2 regions of the Streptococcus porcinus genome follow, and region 1 is predicted to be linked to the other one. Evidence: predicted binding sites of a transcription regulator. Region 1 holds the regulator's gene; the other holds the start of a gene.
What was found. Region 1 encodes NrdR, which represses ribonucleotide reductase genes. Its sites were predicted from a motif close to ACACNATATATNGTGT; they were not measured.

Region 1 (9,688 bases):
GATAATTCTCTAGCCATAGCTGCCATAAAATAGGATTTTCCAATACCCATGTCACCATATAGGTATAAACCTTTTTGACTTACATTAGGATATTGCTCAACAAAATCAAGAATCTTAGATAAAGCTTGCATACGACTAGCATTATTGACATCAATATCTGTCATGTTGATATTACGATAAGATTTAGGTAAATTGACCAAATTAATACGATCTGAAATGGCAGCTTTTTCCTTAGCTTCAACCAATTCTTTTGTTTCTTGATAAGAAACGTCTGCATAACCTTCGTTCATAACCAATATTGGTGCGTAGCCTTTGGCAATATATGAATGATCACCTGTTTGGTACTTTTGACGCTCAAGTAAAAATTGATTAAATTTGGATAAACTTAAAGTTATTTCGTCTTGATTCAGACCTTGAGAAGTGATAAAAGCTGCAACTTCTGGATCTGCCAAAATCCTTTCAATTAATTGATTAGAATCTACACGGTTAAGCTTTCCTAATTTTTCCATAGTATTTCCAATTTTTTCCATCTACTCACCACCTTTTTTCAATTTTTCTAAGCGTTTTAAGGCCTCTGCTTTGAATTTATCAAGTTGCTCTTGCTCCTCAGCACTTGTCGTTTCTTGATAATCTGGATTACTCCATTGAGGAACATTTGTTTTAGATGCTTTTGCTTTGGCAGTAGTTGGTTTGCCTTTACGATCTTCAAATGCACGCATCTTTAGGATAGCTTCTTCGGCATTTGCCACTCCTTGGTACGAAAAATCGTTGGCAACTTTCAACAAATAATTTTTCTGAAGATTAGCTGAATTGGTTTTATTAAAGGTATATAAAACCATGATATTAATAACTTCATCCAAAAAATCCATTTGGGCTAATCTTATGAGAAGATTTTTTTCATCCTCAGTCACCGTTGCTCTTTTAGCTTTTTTTATTTTTTCTAAAAATAACTGAGCCTTGTCTTTTTTTGCTTCACGAATAATAATGTGTTCTGCCTGAGTAAACTCTTCTGATTTTGAGGGTTGGGTCAGCATTTGTTTTTTCTGAGCAATCATCCGATTTGGTGAGATTTTCCCACTCACAGCTGTTGCCTTGGCTAATTGATACGTATCAAACCATGTCATTTTATATTCTTCGGCGATACTATAAAGTCTTACAACATCTTCATTTTCATTAGTAAACTGCAAGCCATCACGAGTCATCAATTGTTGAAAGCTATCTAAATCAAAAACTATCTTATTTTTCTTAGATTTCAGAGTTACGTCAAGATCTGCTGGTGCTTTTCCAAACACATCTGAAAATTTTTTTGAAATATCTCTAGCTTGATTTGGAATGGTAACCTCCAACTCAGACAGAGCTAGTTCTCCAATTTTCTGTTCCAGTAAACGTTTATAAATTGGATTAATCAAAAAATCTTCTAACTCCAAAGCTGGTTGCAATTTAATAAGATAATGGTTGACCTCTTGGTACAAAACTACTAAGTCAAGTGCTGTGAGGACAACCAAAGCTTCTTCTAAACGTGACATCCCAAATTGCAAATGATTGAGAATTTCACTATATTTATGTTCACGTTTCCCATCGTCAAAAAAATGTGTTAAATACTGATAAACCACTAAAGCATCACTACCAATAATGGGATAATAAAGCTGAATTAAACTGTTGGCATTATAAGAAACCTTATTCCGTTTCAGATAATAGTAGGTATCAATAGGTTTCATCTGTCACATTACTCTTTTTCTTCCCACGAACACGGGATGTGATTTGTTGCAGCAGCGCTTCAATCTCATCAACATCTTTAAAGCTTTTATAGACACTGGCAAAACGAACATAAGTAATCTCATCTAGTTCAGCTAACTCTTCCATCACCAAATTACCAATAGAGGTACTTGACACTTCGTTCTCATAATCAGCTCTAACTTTTTGCTCAATTCTAGAAATCAAATTTTCGATATCAGTACTTGAAACTGGGCGTTTTTGAGCACTTTGAACCACACCATTTAGGATTTTATCCCGGGAAAATTGCTCTCTTGTCCCGTCTTTTTTAATGACTAAAAGTGGGAGTTCTTCTAAGCGCTCAAAAGTAGTAAAACGTGTATGACATTTTTCACACTCTCTTCGACGTCTAATCGTATTACCGTCTTCAGCTTGTCGGCTATCGATAACACTGGATTTATTATAATTACACTTTGGACAACGCACGCAAACACCCCAATTCTATCAAATTAATCTAGTATCCTATTTTATCATAAATTATAAGATAACAAAAGTATCTGTCCCACTATTATATAGGTATATAGGCCTTTAAAGTTAGAGAAAACATAAAACGAGCTATCTTAACGATAACCCGCTTACGACAATTTTTATTTTTCACAACTAACTCATCCATTTCTGAAAAATTGTTTTAAGAAGAGAAGTCCTTGAGTTAGTCTGCTAATGGTATGTAAATGATAAAGGTTGAGCCTTTGTTCAGCTCACTCTTAACTTCCATCTTCAAATCGTAACCTTCTACAATTTGTTCTAGAATTGATAAGCCAATACCTAAACCAGCCTGAGTACTAGTCCGGTTTCGAGATTTGTCGCTACGATAAAAACGTTCAAAAATATGCTTAATATCTTCATTAGAGATCCCTTCACCTCGGTCAGAAACTTTTACAATAGCTTGTTTACCATCAGTCTCTAAGTCAAGAGAAATCTTCTTTTCAACCCGAGAGTACTTAATGGCATTATCAATCAGAATCATTAGAGCCTGCTCGAAATGATTTTTATAGATACAAGCAAGGGTCTCTTTTGTTCTTGGTTCCCAATTGAAAATAAAGTCTTCTCTCAGAACACGGAAATTCCCAATAACGGTTTCAATTGAAGCCTCTAAAACCATTGTATCCTTTTGATGACCTTCAAAACTTCCTTGAACTCGTATCATATCTAACATATCATTAATCATAATTGCCATACGATCCGCTTCGTGTGCCGTTGCTGAAAGACTCTCCTCTAAAATCTCTTCATCTTCCTTCCCCCAACGTTGTAGCAGTCCAATATGCCCTTTAATAATAGCAACTGGAGTACGAAGCTCGTGACTTACATCACTGATGAACCGAGACTGTAGCTTCGTATAACTTTCAACTTTATCTAACATGGTATCAAAGATTCCTGATAATTCTTCGATTTCATCTCCAGACCTAATCCGCGATCTTAGATTTAGATTATTTGGATTTTCAGAAATATTTCGCATGACATCATGAAGATTGTTTAAAGGTTCAAGAAATTTCCGCGTTGAAATATAAATAATGACATATGCCAGACTAGTGCCAAACAATTCCACAAAAATCAACCATAAGAGCAAGCGAGCTCTAATAACATAGTAGTCTTCTAAATCTTGATAAATTTGAACGTAACCGACTAGTTTGCCACTGCGATTCGAGTAAACCTTTTTGATAAGAGAGAACCCTCGGTACTCTCCTTCAACTTCATCTTTAAAAACTTTATTCAATGGACCAACTAAGTCATAGGAAAATTCAGATTCATCAGTCGTGAAAATCATTTTTTTATCTGTATTATAGATATAAATTTCTTGTTTGGTATCTAAAATATTCGTCAAGTCACGACGACTTCGAATCAGTTCAAGTCCTTTTTCAGATGCAATCTTTAAATTTGCTTTATGATTTGTATAGAGTACATTTGCTAAATTATCAAATGAAAAATTAGAGTTCACCTTGGACAGACGAACTCTAACTAAATCACTAGTATGAGTGATTGCTTGGGTTTCTTTTTTTACTAAAAAATAATCAGTAGAATAGTAAGCAACCATTGTAAATGCAGAAAAAATACAGAAAAACAAAACAAAGAATAAGCTAGACAAGCGTTTAGGTAATGATCTTTTATATTTTCTTACTTTCCGATTTTTCATAAGCTATAACTATTTTTCGCGGATAACATAACCCATGCCACGAACAGTCTGGATATAAGATTCACGACCAGGCATGTCAATTTTGCCACGAAGATAACGAACGTAAACATCCACAACATTTGTTTCAACGGCTTCATCATATTTCCAAACATTAGAAAGCAACTCTTCTCGAGTCATGACACGATTCATATTTGTCATAAGGATATTCAAGAGATCATACTCACGTTTTGTTAGTGAAATTTCATCATCGCCACGGTTCACGGATCTATTTTGAGGGTTCAAAACTAGATCGCGATAAACACCTTGATTAGGTGCTTTCTTTTCAGTTTCAATATCTTGACGGCGGAAAATTGCCCGAATACGGGCTAACAACTCTTCAATAGCGAATGGTTTGACAATATAATCATCTGCACCGCGATCGAGACCTGCCACGACGTCCATAATAGAATCACGTGCAGTCATCATCATGATATAGGTAGTTTTCTCTGTTTGAAGACGACGAGTAACCTCAAAACCGTCCATTTCTGGAAGCATTAAATCTAGTAAAATTAAATCAAAATCTTTTTCTAACGCTGTTTCTAGGCCTTCACGACCGTTTACTTCTACTGTCACCTCGTAACCTTCATGTTGAAGTTCAAGTGAGACAAACCGTGCGAGATTTTTTTCATCTTCCACAATTAGAATTTTCTTTGTCATATATTTTCCTTTTCCCTTCTATCTTCTAAACAAGCTTTAATAGTCGGTTTTCCTTTTTTAATTGAGAGTTTTGTAATCCACTAGATTCTATAAAGTATTTCAGAATTTTAAAGAGTTACAAGAAACCCTCTTTTTGACTAATCAGATACTGTATAGAGTATATCAAAGACAGCTTTATTTAGCAACAAAAAATTACAATTTCCTTAAATAGTCAGTTTTATTCATCAAACAAGCCATCTAAACTTGCAAAAGGATTGTTCCCTTTTTTCTTTTCAGCTTGTAAAGCTTGAAACTGATCCTCTGTTAAAACTTCCCAATCATTACCAGAAGGCATTTCATCCGACTCTAATTCTTTGTCAGTTAAGATTTGTAATGGAATCGATAATAATATGTTATCAATAGCACTCACTTCTAAATCAATGCTATCATCTTCTAAAATCAATACTAGGCTTTCATCAATCTTATCCCCCATGTCTTTAACAGCTCCTTCTTCTGCGAAAAATTCCTGTATCGACTGGTTTTCTAATCTTTCAACTGGTTCCATGGAACGACTAGAAGGTAAAGTCAATGAATAGCTTAATTGATAATTTAAATGGTAAAGACCATCATCATAACTGACTGTGCCAACCACGTGAACATCCTTGATATCAATAATCGATGGATCACGTTCTATGAGACTTTTCTTTATCTCCAAATAGTGGTCAAATGAAATTGGTTCTTGTTTTTTCTTGATTTCTGAAATGTTTAACATAGGATCTCCTAATAATACTCTCATTTATTTTTACTATTATTTTAACAATTTGTCAATGTATTTCTGTAAAAAAGTGCTTTTTTTATCGCTTCAAAAGACAGGGGTCCTTTTACCTAAACCTATTTATAATAATATAAACAGAAAACTTAATACTATCTTAGTATAAAAAGAAGAGCTTAAGGTTTCCTTAAACTCTCACATATGACGCAATCGCTCAATTCGATCTTCGATAGGAGGATGTGTACTGAATAAATTCGAAACATCTTCTTTTTTACGTGGTTCATTAATGTAGAGGGCCGCACTCGCACTATCTATGGGACTAGATAATGGTTGAGAATCTTGTAATTTTTGCAAAGCTTTAATCATACCTTCAGGATTACGTGTTAATTCAACTGAACTTGCATCAGCTAAGTATTCCCTTTGTCTAGAAATAGCCAATTGGACAAGTGAAGCTACTATTGGGGCCAATATCAGTGACAAAAAGGAAAAGAGTAACAGAAATATTCCTAAAGCACTATCATCTCGGTCATCATCACGACTTCTACTACCACCTCCATACCACATCATATGGCTACCAATGCTGGAAATTAGAGCAATTGCACTTGCTAAAGCAACTGCAATTGTTGAAATTCGAATATCGTAGTTACGGATGTGACTAATTTCATGCCCAATAACTCCCTCTAATTCCTCGCGATTCATAACTTGCAACAAACCACTTGTTGCAGCTACTGCTGCGTTTTGAGGACTTGATCCTGTAGCAAAAGCATTTAAAGAAGGATCATCGATAATGTAAACTTTTGGCATCGGTATCTGGGCAACCATTGCCATATCCTCAACAATGTGAAAAAAGTCAGGAGCCTCATCAACCGTAATTTCCCTTGCATTATTCATACTCATAACTACAGCTGTGGATTGAAAAATCATACTAAAAGCATAAATAGAGCCAACAATCAGCGCGATAACTATACCCAACTGATATGACCTAGCCAATAAATAGCCTGCGGCAGCACCTATTGCTGTTAATAGGAAGAAAAAGGCGATAATGAGAATAACTGTGCGTCGCTTATTATGAGAAATTTGTTGATAGAGCATCTTCTCCCCTTCTAAAAACAGATTTTAGCTACCTTAGAAATTAAATTCCACTTTTGGAACTGCTTTTTCTTCATCAGGTGTTTGCAGAAATTCACTTGGTTTAAACCCAAACATTTTCGCTACAAGGTTGCTTGGAAAAGTTTCTAATTTCATATTGTAATTAGATGTTGTTGTATTAAACAATTGACGTGAGTAAGAAATTTTATTTTCAGTATTAGTCAATTCATCTTGTAACTTCAAGAAATTAGTATTGGCCTTTAAATCTGGATAGTTCTCAGCTACTGCTATCAAGCTTGCAACTTGTTTAGTTAGTTCATTTGAAGCTTCCATAGTTGCTGCGGGCGTTGAAGCGTGGGCAACCTGTGAACGAAGTTCTGTGATTTTCTGAAAGGTTTTTTCTTCATAAGCAGCATATCCTTTCACGGTTTCAATCAAGTTAGGAATTAAATCGTTCCTTCTTTTTAATTGAACATCGATTTGACTCCAAGCTTCCTTGGTATGCATCCTGCTTTTAACAAGACTATTATAGCTAGACATTAACCAAAGGGCTAAGAGCGCTATAAGGACTAAAATAATTACAAATGTCATAGTATTTCTCCTTTTTATCTACTGACTTAATTATAGCAATTTTCAGCCGAATAGCAACTATCAATGTTGTAGAGACTTTCTTCTTAAGCATTTGTTTATCACTATAATTATGTTAGAATAGAAAAAAATCAAAAATTGAAGGAAAACAATGACCCCAGAAGAATTTTACCAAACGTTAGCAAAGTCTGGATATAACCTAAGCCAAAAGCAAAAAGATCAGTTTGATACCTATTTTAACACCCTAATTGAGTGGAACCAAAAGATTAATTTAACAGCAATTACTGAAAAAAATGATGTCTACCTAAAACATTTCTACGATTCTATTGCTCCTATCTTGCAAGGTTATATTCCTAATCAGCCTATTCAACTCCTAGATATCGGCGCCGGAGCAGGCTTTCCAAGCCTTCCTATGAAAATTATCTTTCCACAACTGCAAGTAACTATCATCGACTCTTTAAACAAGCGGATTACCTTCTTAGCCCATTTAACTCAGGAACTAGGCTTAGATGGAGTGACTTTTTATCATGGCAGAGCAGAAGATTTTGGTCAAGATAAGGACTTTCGCTCTAAATACGACTTAGTTACAGCACGTGCCGTAGCCAGAATGCAAATTCTGTCAGAGTTAACAATCCCTTTCCTAAAAGTTGGAGGACAACTCATCGCCCTCAAAGCGCAAGCTGCTGACCAAGAGTTAGATGATGCCCGCAGGGCACTTCACCTTCTCTTTTCACAAGTAGTTAGCAACCACCATTATCAATTACCAAATGGTGACGATCGGTACATGACCATTGTTGAAAAGAAAAAAGAAACACCTAATAAATACCCACGTAAAGCTGGGATACCAAATAAAAAACCACTTTAAAAAGAATAAAGCTAAATTATTTTTAAGATTTGGCTTTTTTGATTAATTTTTGATAAGATGAAAGGGATACTTTAAGGAGGACTTATGAGACTACCACCTATCAGAACTTGGACGGTCACACAAAAATTGACCCTAAGTTTTGCTTCTGTTATTCTAATCGGCACCACCCTGCTGTCTTCGCCTTTGACACACTCCCCAAGTGCCCATCAAGCTACTTTTTTAGATCATCTATTCAATGTTGTATCCATGGTGTGTGTAACGGGCCTATCAGTCATACCTGTTTCCGAAGCTTATAACGGCCTAGGTCAAACGATTGTTATTTGTCTCATGCAAATTGGAGGACTTGGGCTAGTAAGTTTTATTGCTTTTAGTACCTTTGCTTTAAAGCGTAAAATGGATTTGTCTGGCCATACCTTACTACAGTCTGCCTTAAACCGAAAAGATAGTAAAAACTTAAAAGATTTTCTTTTCTTTGCTTATAAGATTACCTTTATCATCGAAATGCTCGCATGTGCAATTATCGCAATTGAATTCGTTCCTCGTTTTGGTTGGAAAAATGGTCTATTCAATAGTGTTTTTTTAGCTGTCTCTGCTTTCTGCAATGCCGGTTTTGATAATTTGGGGAGCTCTAGCCTAAAAGATTTTGTTCTCAACCCAACAATTAATTTTGTTATCTCTGCTCTGATCATCTTCGGAGGAATTGGTTTTGCTGTCTGGCACGATGTCACGGAAAACTTGAGACGCTATTTCGTTGAAAAACCAAAATGTCATGGTTTATTTTACCGAAAACTATCCAATCAAACTAGACTAGTACTTCAAACCACTGGCCTTATCTTAGTCTTAGGAACTTTATTAACCTGGTTTTTGGAAAAAGATAATCCTAAAACAATTGCTAATTACACCTTCATAGAACAACTGATGGTTAGCTTTTTTCAAACCGTAACGATGCGGACTGCTGGCTTTGCTACTTTATCCTACCTAGACACGTTAGCACCAACAAATTTTCTTTACATGATTCAAATGGTTATTGGTGGGGCTCCTGGAGGAACTGCGGGAGGTATCAAAGTAACAACTGTAGCCATTACTATTTTACTTTTAAAAGCAGAGCTTTCTGGACAATCCCAAGTAACATTCCAAAATCGGATTATCACTAGTCGAACCGTAAAACAAACAATGTCTGTTTTAATCTTCTTTATGTCAGTATTTATCATTGGCTATACCCTTCTACTCAGCGTAGAACCTACTTTAGATCCTGTCGCCCTACTTTTTGAAGCAGTTTCAGCAATTGATACCGTTGGGGTTACAATGGATATTACTCCAAAATTATCTACACCAGGTAGGGTCATCATTATGTTCTTAATGTTTATTGGACGTGTAGGGCCTATTACTTTTTTACTGAGCTTAATTCAAAGAAAAGAAAAAACAATCCGATATGCAACCACAGATATTTTAGTAGGATAAGACAGGAGAATAAATTATGAAACGTAAAACTATAGGTGTATTAGGCTTAGGCATTTTTGGGAGAACAGTAGCTAGACAGTTGAGTCAGTTTGATCAAGACGTGATTGCTATTGATAAAAGTGAGGCCAATGTTAATGAAATTGGCAATCTTGTCACAAAGGCCGCTGTCGGTGATATGACCGATAATGATTTTTTATTAGCCGTTGGAATTGACCAATGTGACACTGTCGTTATTGCCACGGGAAATAATCTTGAAGCGTCAGTTCTAGCAATTATGCATTGTAAAAAACTTGAAGTTCCTGCTATTATTGCGAAAGCCAAAAATAAAATCCAT
Region 2 (9,688 bases), 1.1 Mb from region 1:
AACATGATCAAACACTACTGGTGAAAGAAGATTGCCCTCACGTTTGATTTCTGTTAAAGCTTTTGCTCCTTTAGCATTAGCATCTTTAATTAAACCTTCAACAAAATCTGCGGCCTTGGTATCAATCAAAGGAGTAATGTCAGCATCATCAGCTGGCATACCAATGCTCAAATTAGAAACTAAGTCACAAACATGTTTTTCGAGCTCATCTGCAACGCTATCCATAACCAATACACGTTTAACGGCTGTACAGCGTTGTCCAGAATAGCCAAAAGCACCGGCAACAATATTTTTAGCTGCTAGAGCTAAATCAGCATCTTCTAAAACAATAGCTGAGTCTTTTCCACCAAGTTCAAGCATAATCGGACGCATACCAGCTAATTGACCGATATGTTCTCCAACAGGTGTCGAACCTGTGAAATTAATAAAGTTAACCGCTTCGTGCTCAACAATGTAGCCCCCAATAACAGAACCACGACCTGTGATAGTATTAAAGACCCCTGCCGGTACTCCAGCTTCAGCAAAAACTTCTGCTAACAATAAACCAGAAATAGAGCCTTGTGTTGGTGGTTTGAGGGCAACAACATTCCCAGCAATTAAAGCAGGAGCGATTTTTGAGCCCGCTAAATTAATGGGATAGTTAAATGGTGAGATAGCTAAGACTAGACCTACAGGTTCATGGCGAACAATGGCAATTTTTTTCTTACTTGATGCTTCAAAACTACCACCTTCAAGCACTTCCCCTTCCATACGGATACCTTCTTCCGCAGCATAATTGATAATTTCAGCCGTGCGAACAACTTCACTTACAGCTGCTTTATGGCCTTTTGCTACCTCTTTAGAAAGAATAGCACCAATCTTTTCTGCGTCTCTAACTAAAATATCTGCCGCTTTATGTAGAATCGCTGCGCGTTCCACATATGATAAACTGCGCCAAGCTGGAAAGGCTTTTTTCGCTGAATCATAGACAAAGTCTACTTCATCAGTTGACATAGCTGGAACAGAACCTAACTCTTCTCCAGTTGCTGGTGCGTAAATCTTGATATCATTTTCAGAAAGTTTCCATTCACCGTTAACAAGATTTTTATACTGTTTAGACAAATTACTTATCTCCTTTTTAGATAATACAACTATTCTAACACTTTTTCAGGATAATTCAAACATCTGATATAATCATTTTCAGAATATTGAGATAATTTGAATCATCAAAATACTTTCTTAACAAAAAGAAGTTGGTTCCCCAACTTCGTAGACTAATTTTCTGGTAAGTAAACTTTGGCTAACTCAAGTACTTCTTCAGCTGTAGAACATTCTGTCAATGCACGTTGCGCATATTCGCGCATCTTGGCAGTATCAAGAGTTTTCATTAAGCTTCGTGTACGTAATACAGATGTAGCAGACATTGAGAACTCATCTAAGCCCATTCCTACAAGTAATGGAACAGCTTGTTGATCACCAGCCATTTCACCACACATACCAGCCCATTTACCTTCAGCATGAGCCGCTTTAATCACGTTGTTAATTAGGCGCAGGATTGATGGGTTATAAGGTTGATAAAGATATGAAACTTGTTCATTCATACGGTCAGCAGCCATTGTATATTGAATTAAATCATTGGTTCCAATTGAGAAGAAGTCAACTTCTTTTGCAAATTGGTCTGCCAACATTGCTGCTGCTGGTATCTCAATCATAATACCAACTTGAATATCTTCTGAAACCGCAATTCCCTCAGCTGTAAGCTTCGCTTTTTCTTCCTCAAAAACAGCTTTCGCTGCACGGAATTCTTTAAGCAGTGCAACCATTGGGAACATGATACGCAATTGGCCGTGAACAGAAGCGCGTAACAAGGCACGAATCTGTGTACGGAACATAGCATCTCCTGTTTCAGAAATTGAGATACGAAGGGCACGATAACCTAAGAATGGGTTCATTTCTTTTGGAAGATCAAAATATGGTAATTCCTTATCCCCACCGATGTCCATTGTACGGACAACAACTGGTTTGCCATTCATACCTTCTAAAACAGCTTTGTAGGCTTCATATTGCTCATCTTCGGTTGGGAAGTCTTGTGAATCCATATATAGGAACTCTGTGCGGTATAGACCAACTGCTTCAGCACCATTATCATTGACACCTTCAACGTCTTTTGGAGTACCAATGTTGGCTGCAAGCTCAAAATGCTGACCGTCAGCAGTAACAGTTTCGGCATCTTTTAATAATGCCCACTCAGCTTTTTGCTTAGCATATGCAGAACCTGCTTCTTTGAAAGCAACAATTTGGTCTTGGCTAGGATTGATGATAACTTCACCAGTAATCCCGTTAACAGCGACAATATCACCGTCTTTAACACGTTGTGTAATATCGTTTGTTCCTAAAACAGCAGCAATTTCAAGGGTACGTGCCATAATAGCAGAGTGACTAGTACGTCCACCAATATTAGTAACAAAGGCTTTAACAAACTGTTTGTTTAATTGTGCTGTATCAGAAGGAGTCAAATCATGTGCAATAACAATTGACTCTTCATCAATTGTAGCAGGATTTGGTAATTTAACACCTAAAAGGTGTGCCAATACGCGTTTGGCAACGTCACGAATATCAGCAGCACGTTCTTGCATGTATGGGTTATCTTCCATACCTTCAAAGATTGTGATAAACATATCCGTTACTTCTTTTAGTCCAGTTTCTGCATTAGTTTGTTTTGCACGAATAGTCTCTTTAATCTGGCTAATCATTTCAGGATCAGCTAAAACCATTAAATGGGCATCGAAAACTGATGCTGCTTCTTCTCCTAAGCTCTCTACTGCTTTCTCACGAATAACAGAAAGCTCGTCTTGTGAAGCTTGTAATGCTACATCAAGGCGAGCTTCTTCTGCGTTTGTATCTTGGACTGTAATAGTCTCAAACGACAAATCCGGTTGAACGAGTAGATATGCTTTGGCAACGGCAACACCATCTGAAGCTGCGATTCCATTAAGCATTTCTGTCATAATCTTAAGCCAATCCTTCTTTTGTCATTGTGTCTTCGATAGCTGCGATAGCGTCATCAGCGTCAGCACCTTCAGCAGTGATTGTAACATCAGCTCCTTGACCAACACCAAGGCTCATTACGCCCATGATTGATTTTAAGTTAACAGCTTTACCTTTATAGTCTAAAGTGATGTCTGATGCAAATTTGCTAGCTGTTTGAACTAGTAATGTTGCTGGACGTGCGTGAATTCCTGTTTCCGCAACAATGTGAAAATCTTTTGAAGCCATAGTATGGTTCTCCTTTAATAGTTGTGTATTTTCGAGTCGCCACATGGTAACCCTTACAATAACAGATTATAGCATATTGTCTTTTTATTTTCAAGATTAAATCTTCTAACAAGGAAAAGCTCTAAAAGTTTTCCTAAAATTTTCATATACCTCCAATCTAGCTTAAATGCTTATCTCTATTAGAAATTTTCTCTCTTATCTTTATCTCTAACCTCAAACCTTCCACTCCTTAATAGTAAATTTTCATGAAATTTTCTGTATATAGATTTTCCTAAAATACATTTTCTGCTCTTTTTTAGCAGCAATTAATTTTAAATGATTGCTATAGCCATAGTTCCGTAGAAACACATTGTGCCAACTATTTTTTCGGCTATTTGAGAAAGAAGTGTTCCCTCCATCTTCGTAGGTACTAGTCTAGATCAATATTCACACAATATATAGTGACACGTCTAAACAACAACCCCAAAATATTGTGTTTTTTTAAGAGAAAAATCTTGCTTTTTAAATACAATTTTTATATGCTATTAGAGTATCGAAAATACCAAAGGAGAAATTATTTATGATTACACTTTATTCAAAAAATAACTGTATGCAATGTAAAATGACAAAAAAATTCTTAGAACAAAACGGAGCAAATTTTCAAGAAATTAACATTGATGAACACCCTGAAAAAATTGAGTATGTTAAAAGTTTAGGATTTACTGCTGCTCCTGTTATCGAGAGTGATCAGATGGTTTTCTCAGGATTCCAGCCAGCAAAATTAAAAGAAATTATTTAAGTAGTAAGGAAGTTTTTTTATGAGTCTTAAAGATATTGGTGATATCTCTTATTTTCGCCTAAATAACGAAATTAACCGTCCTGTTAATGGGACAATTCCCTTAAACAAAGACAAAGAAGCTCTGAAAGCTTTTTTTAAAGAGAATGTGCTACCAAATACAAAACAGTTTTCATCTATTACTGATAAGGTTACGTTCTTAATAGAAAATGACTATATTGAAACTGCGTTTATTCAGAAATACCAGCCAGAATTTATCGAAGAGTTAGCTGCCATCCTAAAATCAGAAAATTTCCGCTTTAAATCCTTTATGGCTGCTTATAAATTCTACCAACAGTATGCTTTGAAAACAAATGATGGTGACCTTTACCTAGAAAGCATTGAAGATCGCGTAATGTTCAATGCCCTCTACTATGCTGATGGTAGTGAAGACCTAGCAAAAGATTTAGCAATTGAAATGATTAATCAACGATATCAGCCAGCAACTCCTTCTTTTTTGAATGCTGGTCGTAGTCGTCGTGGAGAATTGGTTTCTTGCTTCCTCATTCAAGTTACTGATGACATGAATTCAATTGGTCGCTCTATCAATTCAGCTTTGCAATTATCTCGAATTGGAGGTGGCGTAGGTATTAGTTTATCAAACCTTCGCGAGGCTGGTGCACCTATTAAAGGCTATGCAGGTGCTGCTTCTGGCGTCGTTCCTGTTATGAAACTGTTTGAAGATAGCTTTTCATACTCTAACCAATTAGGTCAAAGACAAGGAGCTGGCGTTGTCTACCTCAATATTTTCCACCCAGATATTATCGCTTTTCTATCAACTAAAAAAGAAAATGCCGATGAAAAAGTTCGAGTAAAAACCTTGTCACTTGGACTAACTGTTCCTGATAAATTTTACGAATTAGCTCGCAACAATGACGACATGTACTTGTTTAGTCCATATGACATTGAACGTGAATATGGTATTGCTTTCAATTACATTGATATTACTGAAAAATACGACGAATTAGTAGCTAATCCTAAGATTACAAAGACCAAATTACGTGCTCGTGATTTAGAGACTGAAATTTCAAAATTACAACAAGAATCAGGCTACCCCTACATCATCAATATTGACACAGCAAATAAAACTAATCCGATTGACGGAAAAATCATTATGAGTAATCTCTGTTCAGAGATTTTACAAGTCCAAAAACCAAGTGTCATTAACGATGCTCAAGAGTTTCTTGAATTAGGTACAGATATTTCTTGCAACCTTGGCTCAACTAATATTCTTAATATGATGACTTCTCCAGATTTTGGTCGCTCCATTAAAGCTATGACTAGAGCCTTGACTTACGTTACAGATTCTTCTCATATTGAAGCTGTGCCAACGATCAAAAATGGTAACCAACAAGCACACACCTTTGGACTTGGGGCTATGGGGCTACATTCCTTCCTAGCACAGAACCACATTGAATACGGCAGTCCAGAGTCGGTAGAATTTACTGACATCTACTTTATGTTGATGAATTACTGGACCTTGGTAGAATCAAATAATATAGCTCGTGAGCGTCACACAACCTTTATCGGTTTTGAAAAGTCAAAATATGCCGATGGAACTTACTTTGATAAATATGTGACCGGAGAATTTGTTCCTAAATCAGACTTGGTTAAAGAGCTCTTCAAGAACCATTTTATTCCTCAAGCATCCGACTGGGAATCTCTTCGTCAAGCTGTGCAAAAAGACGGTCTCTATCACCAAAACCGTTTAGCAGTTGCCCCTAATGGTTCCATCTCCTATATTAATGACTGCTCTGCTTCTATTCATCCTATAACTCAAAGGATTGAAGAACGTCAAGAGAAAAAAATTGGTAAAATTTACTACCCAGCAAACGGCCTATCAACTGACACAATTCCTTATTACACTTCTGCTTACGATATGGATATGCGTAAGGTGATCGATGTCTACGCCGCTGCGACACAACACGTTGATCAAGGCTTATCTTTGACACTTTTCCTTCGTAGTGAACTACCAAAAGAGATTTATGAGTGGAAAACAGAAAGTAAGCAAACAACCCGTGATCTTTCTATTCTTCGTAACTATGCCTTTAATAAAGGTATTAAATCAATCTATTATGTTCGTACCTTTACTGATGATGGTGAAGAAGTTGGCGCAAACCAATGTGAATCATGTGTTATCTAGTGGTGAAAGGAAAATCCTAACATCATTAAATAAGAACTCACTTTCAGTTGAAAAATGAAACTACCAGTAATCTACTCAAGAATGGATTACTGGTTTATATCTTGATAATACTCTTTTAGGAGAACCTATACAATGACAACCTATTATGAAGCAATAAATTGGAATGAAATCGAAGATGTAATCGATAAATCGACTTGGGAAAAATTAACAGAACAATTCTGGCTCGATACACGAATACCTCTATCAAACGATTTGGATGACTGGCGCAAGCTTTCCGATCAAGAAAAAGATTTAGTCGGTAAAGTTTTTGGTGGTCTAACCTTACTTGATACTATGCAATCCGAAACAGGTGTTGAGGCTATCCGAGCGGATATTAGAACTCCTCATGAAGAAGCTGTTTTAAATAACATTCAGTTTATGGAATCTGTTCATGCTAAATCCTACTCTTCAATTTTCTCAACATTGAATACCAAAAAAGAAATTGAAGATATTTTTGAATGGACTAATAATAATGAATTCTTGCAGAAAAAAGCAAAAATCATTAATGACATCTATGCAAATGGAGACGCCTTACAGAAGAAAGTTGCCTCAACTTACCTAGAAACTTTTCTCTTTTATTCTGGCTTTTTTACCCCTCTTTACTATTTAGGAAATAATAAACTAGCAAATGTAGCCGAAATCATCAAGTTAATTATTCGTGATGAATCCGTCCACGGAACCTACATTGGTTATAAATTCCAGCTCGGATTTAACGAATTAAGTGAAGAAGAACAAGAATCCTTCAGAGAATGGATGTATGATCTTCTCTACCAACTCTATGAAAATGAAGAAAATTACACTAAAACTCTTTATGATCAAGTTGGCTGGACTGATGAGGTCATGACTTTCTTACGTTACAACGCTAACAAGGCTCTTATGAATCTAGGACAAGATCCTCTTTTCCCTGATACTGCAAATGACGTGAATCCAATCGTTATGAATGGTATTTCTACTGGAACTTCAAACCATGACTTCTTTTCTCAAGTCGGAAACGGTTATTTGTTAGGCTCAGTAGAAGCTATGCAAGATGATGACTATAACATGGGGCGCTAAGCCATATTAAAAATAGAAATAATAGAAAAGGAACTAAGATAAATCATCTCAGTTCCTTTTTTTCCATCTAAAAATTCTCTCTTCTATTTGTCCTTCTTGATGGACATATCTTTTAATGGCTACTAGCTTCTGCTATAATAATACTATGAAGAAATCAATAGAAGAACAGCTCAGGTGGCTGGGACTACTTCTCTTAACTGGTATTACAGCAGGAGTCGTTGCTAGTATATTAACTGTTCTTATCCACCTCATTCAAGCTATTAGTTTTGGTTATCACTCAGGCACATTTAGTTCAGAAATTGCAAAAGTAGCGCCTATTCGCCGCGCTATCAGTGTCATTTTTGCGGGAATTATTGCTGCTTTTGGTTGGCAAGCTTTGACAAAATATTTTAAACCCTTTAAAACGATTAAAGCAATTGTCCAAGATAATGAGAAAGTCTACCCAACCTCCTCTTTTTGTCATGGAATGTTACAGTTAGTGACTGTTTCTATGGGCTCACCATTAGGACGTGAAGGCGCTTCCCGCGAAGTCTCAGTTGCTCTCACTGCAAGTTGGTTACAATTTTTCCAACTTAAAAACAAAGAGATAAGGCTTCTGTTAGCCTGCGCATCTGGAGCTGCCTTAGGTGCGGTCTATAATGCTCCCTTAGCAACAACTATTTTTATTATGGAGAATGTTCTCTTAAAATGGACAAAGCGTCATTTTTTATCAGCTACCATCACGTCATTTATGGCTGTATGGACTGTTAGACTGTTGTCAGGAAATGTCATTCAATACAAACTAAGTCCCTTACATTGGAATAGCTACTTACTCTTATGGGCTCCTCTTTTTGGTTTCTTAGTTGCCATCATTATTTTTTGCTATAAATACCTGCTTAAGATTAGCCCAAAGAGAAATTTAACAAGCCCTACTTATCTTTATTGGGTCATAGGCTCATTTGTATTTGTAGCAATTCTTAGTATCTTTTTCCCCCACATTTTAGGGAATGGCAAAGCTGGATTACTCTATTTTATCCATGCTAACTATGACTTTTCTTATGCCAGTGGCCTATTAATAGCAAAGGCTGTCGCTGTTTTTATCACTTTTTATGCTGGAGCTTTCGGAGGTAGAATAGCTCCTTCCATGATGATGGGAGGGGGACTTGGTTTACTAGCAGCTCAAGCTTGGAATTCCTACCTACCGAATATTTCAATTTCATTTGCTATTATTATTGGAGCTGCCATTTTCTTAGCAATCATCAACAATATCCCAGTAGCAGCAGTCTTTTTCTTACTTGAAATTACTAATCAACCCCTTTGGAATGCTTTACCTATAGCCATTGCCATTTTGTCAGCACTATTTTTTCAAAAAATAGGTGCTTCTTTATTAAATATGAAAACTTCAAGCTAAGATTGCTTGACTACTACAACTAAAATTATTATCAACTCCCATTAGAAGTTAGACATAACCTAACTTCTAATGGGAGTTTTCTATGATATTAAACACATTAAAGCCTAATCAAACCCTCTCCAAACTAGAACAAAAAGTTCTTAGGGCTAATAGAATCAATTTCAAAATGACAAAAGGTATGATGTCCTTGTTTATAGCACATCATACCTTATTTTCAGTACATAAGAAACAATTGTGTAAGCACTTATTATTTCAAGAAGTTTGGAACTGCTGATAGCAAAGCTGAGATTTGGCTCGCATCAGAACCACCTGCCATAGCCATATCAGGTTTCCCTCCACCACGGCCAGAAACAATTGGTGCCAAATTCTTAATGAGATTACCAGCGTGAACAGCCTTATCTCTGCTCGCAACTAGTACATTTACTTTTTCACCAATGGCAGCAACTAGAACTAAGATATCAGAATAATCTTTTTGCTTCCAGTTATCAGCAAAAGTTCGCAATGCACCAGCATCTGCTACAGAAACCTCGGTCGCAATGTATCTGTGGCCATTTACTTCCTTAACCTCTTTAAAGAGGTCTCCAGCTTGTGCCGCTGCAGCCTTTTCTTTGAGCTCATAATTTTCTTTTTGCAAGTCACGAACCTGTTCAGAAAGGCTAGCAACTTTAGCAGGAACTTCTTTTAATTGTGGGGCTTTTAAATTAGCAGCAATTTCTTTAAGGGCATCTTCGCGTTGACGGAAAGCCTCAAAAGCTTGTTGACCTGTTAGGGCTAAAATCCGACGTGTTCCTGATCCAATTCCCTCTTCTTTGACAATTTTAAAGAGACCGATTTCTGATGTGTTGTTAAGGTGAGTCCCACCGCAAAGTTCAACTGAATAATCACCAATTTTAACAACACGGACAACCTTGCCATATTTTTCACCAAATAAAGCCATTGCTCCCATTGATTTAGCTGTGTCAACATCTGTTTCAATCGTTTTAACGGTAATAGC

Region 2: a site for NrdR is predicted at 3,684-3,699, ahead of nrdH (glutaredoxin-like protein NrdH). Genes of this name have one in related genera too.

The regions. Positions count from the first base shown of each region.
Region 1 is NZ_LR594036.1:1,567,297-1,576,984, forward strand. It holds gene dnaI (primosomal protein DnaI) at 1-530, opposite strand, end outside; gene FGK96_RS07560 (DnaD domain protein) at 531-1,718, opposite strand; gene nrdR (transcriptional regulator NrdR) at 1,705-2,199, opposite strand; gene FGK96_RS07570 (HAMP domain-containing sensor histidine kinase) at 2,423-3,904, opposite strand; gene covR (two-component system response regulator CovR) at 3,914-4,600, opposite strand; gene FGK96_RS07580 (YceD family protein) at 4,818-5,351, opposite strand; gene htpX (zinc metalloprotease HtpX) at 5,547-6,443, opposite strand; gene FGK96_RS07590 (LemA family protein) at 6,477-7,031, opposite strand; gene rsmG (16S rRNA (guanine(527)-N(7))-methyltransferase RsmG) at 7,180-7,893, shown strand; gene ktrB (potassium uptake transporter channel subunit KtrB) at 7,978-9,354, shown strand; gene ktrA (potassium uptake transporter gating subunit KtrA) at 9,371-9,688, shown strand, end outside.
Region 2 is NZ_LR594036.1:504,990-514,677, reverse strand. It holds gene FGK96_RS02560 (NADP-dependent glyceraldehyde-3-phosphate dehydrogenase) at 1-1,101, opposite strand, end outside; gene ptsP (phosphoenolpyruvate--protein phosphotransferase) at 1,254-2,987, opposite strand; gene FGK96_RS02550 (phosphocarrier protein HPr) at 2,992-3,255, opposite strand; gene nrdH (glutaredoxin-like protein NrdH) at 3,815-4,033, shown strand; gene nrdE (class 1b ribonucleoside-diphosphate reductase subunit alpha) at 4,053-6,212, shown strand; gene nrdF (class 1b ribonucleoside-diphosphate reductase subunit beta) at 6,345-7,304, shown strand; gene FGK96_RS02530 (chloride channel protein) at 7,450-8,694, shown strand; gene alaS (alanine--tRNA ligase) at 8,942-9,688, opposite strand, start outside.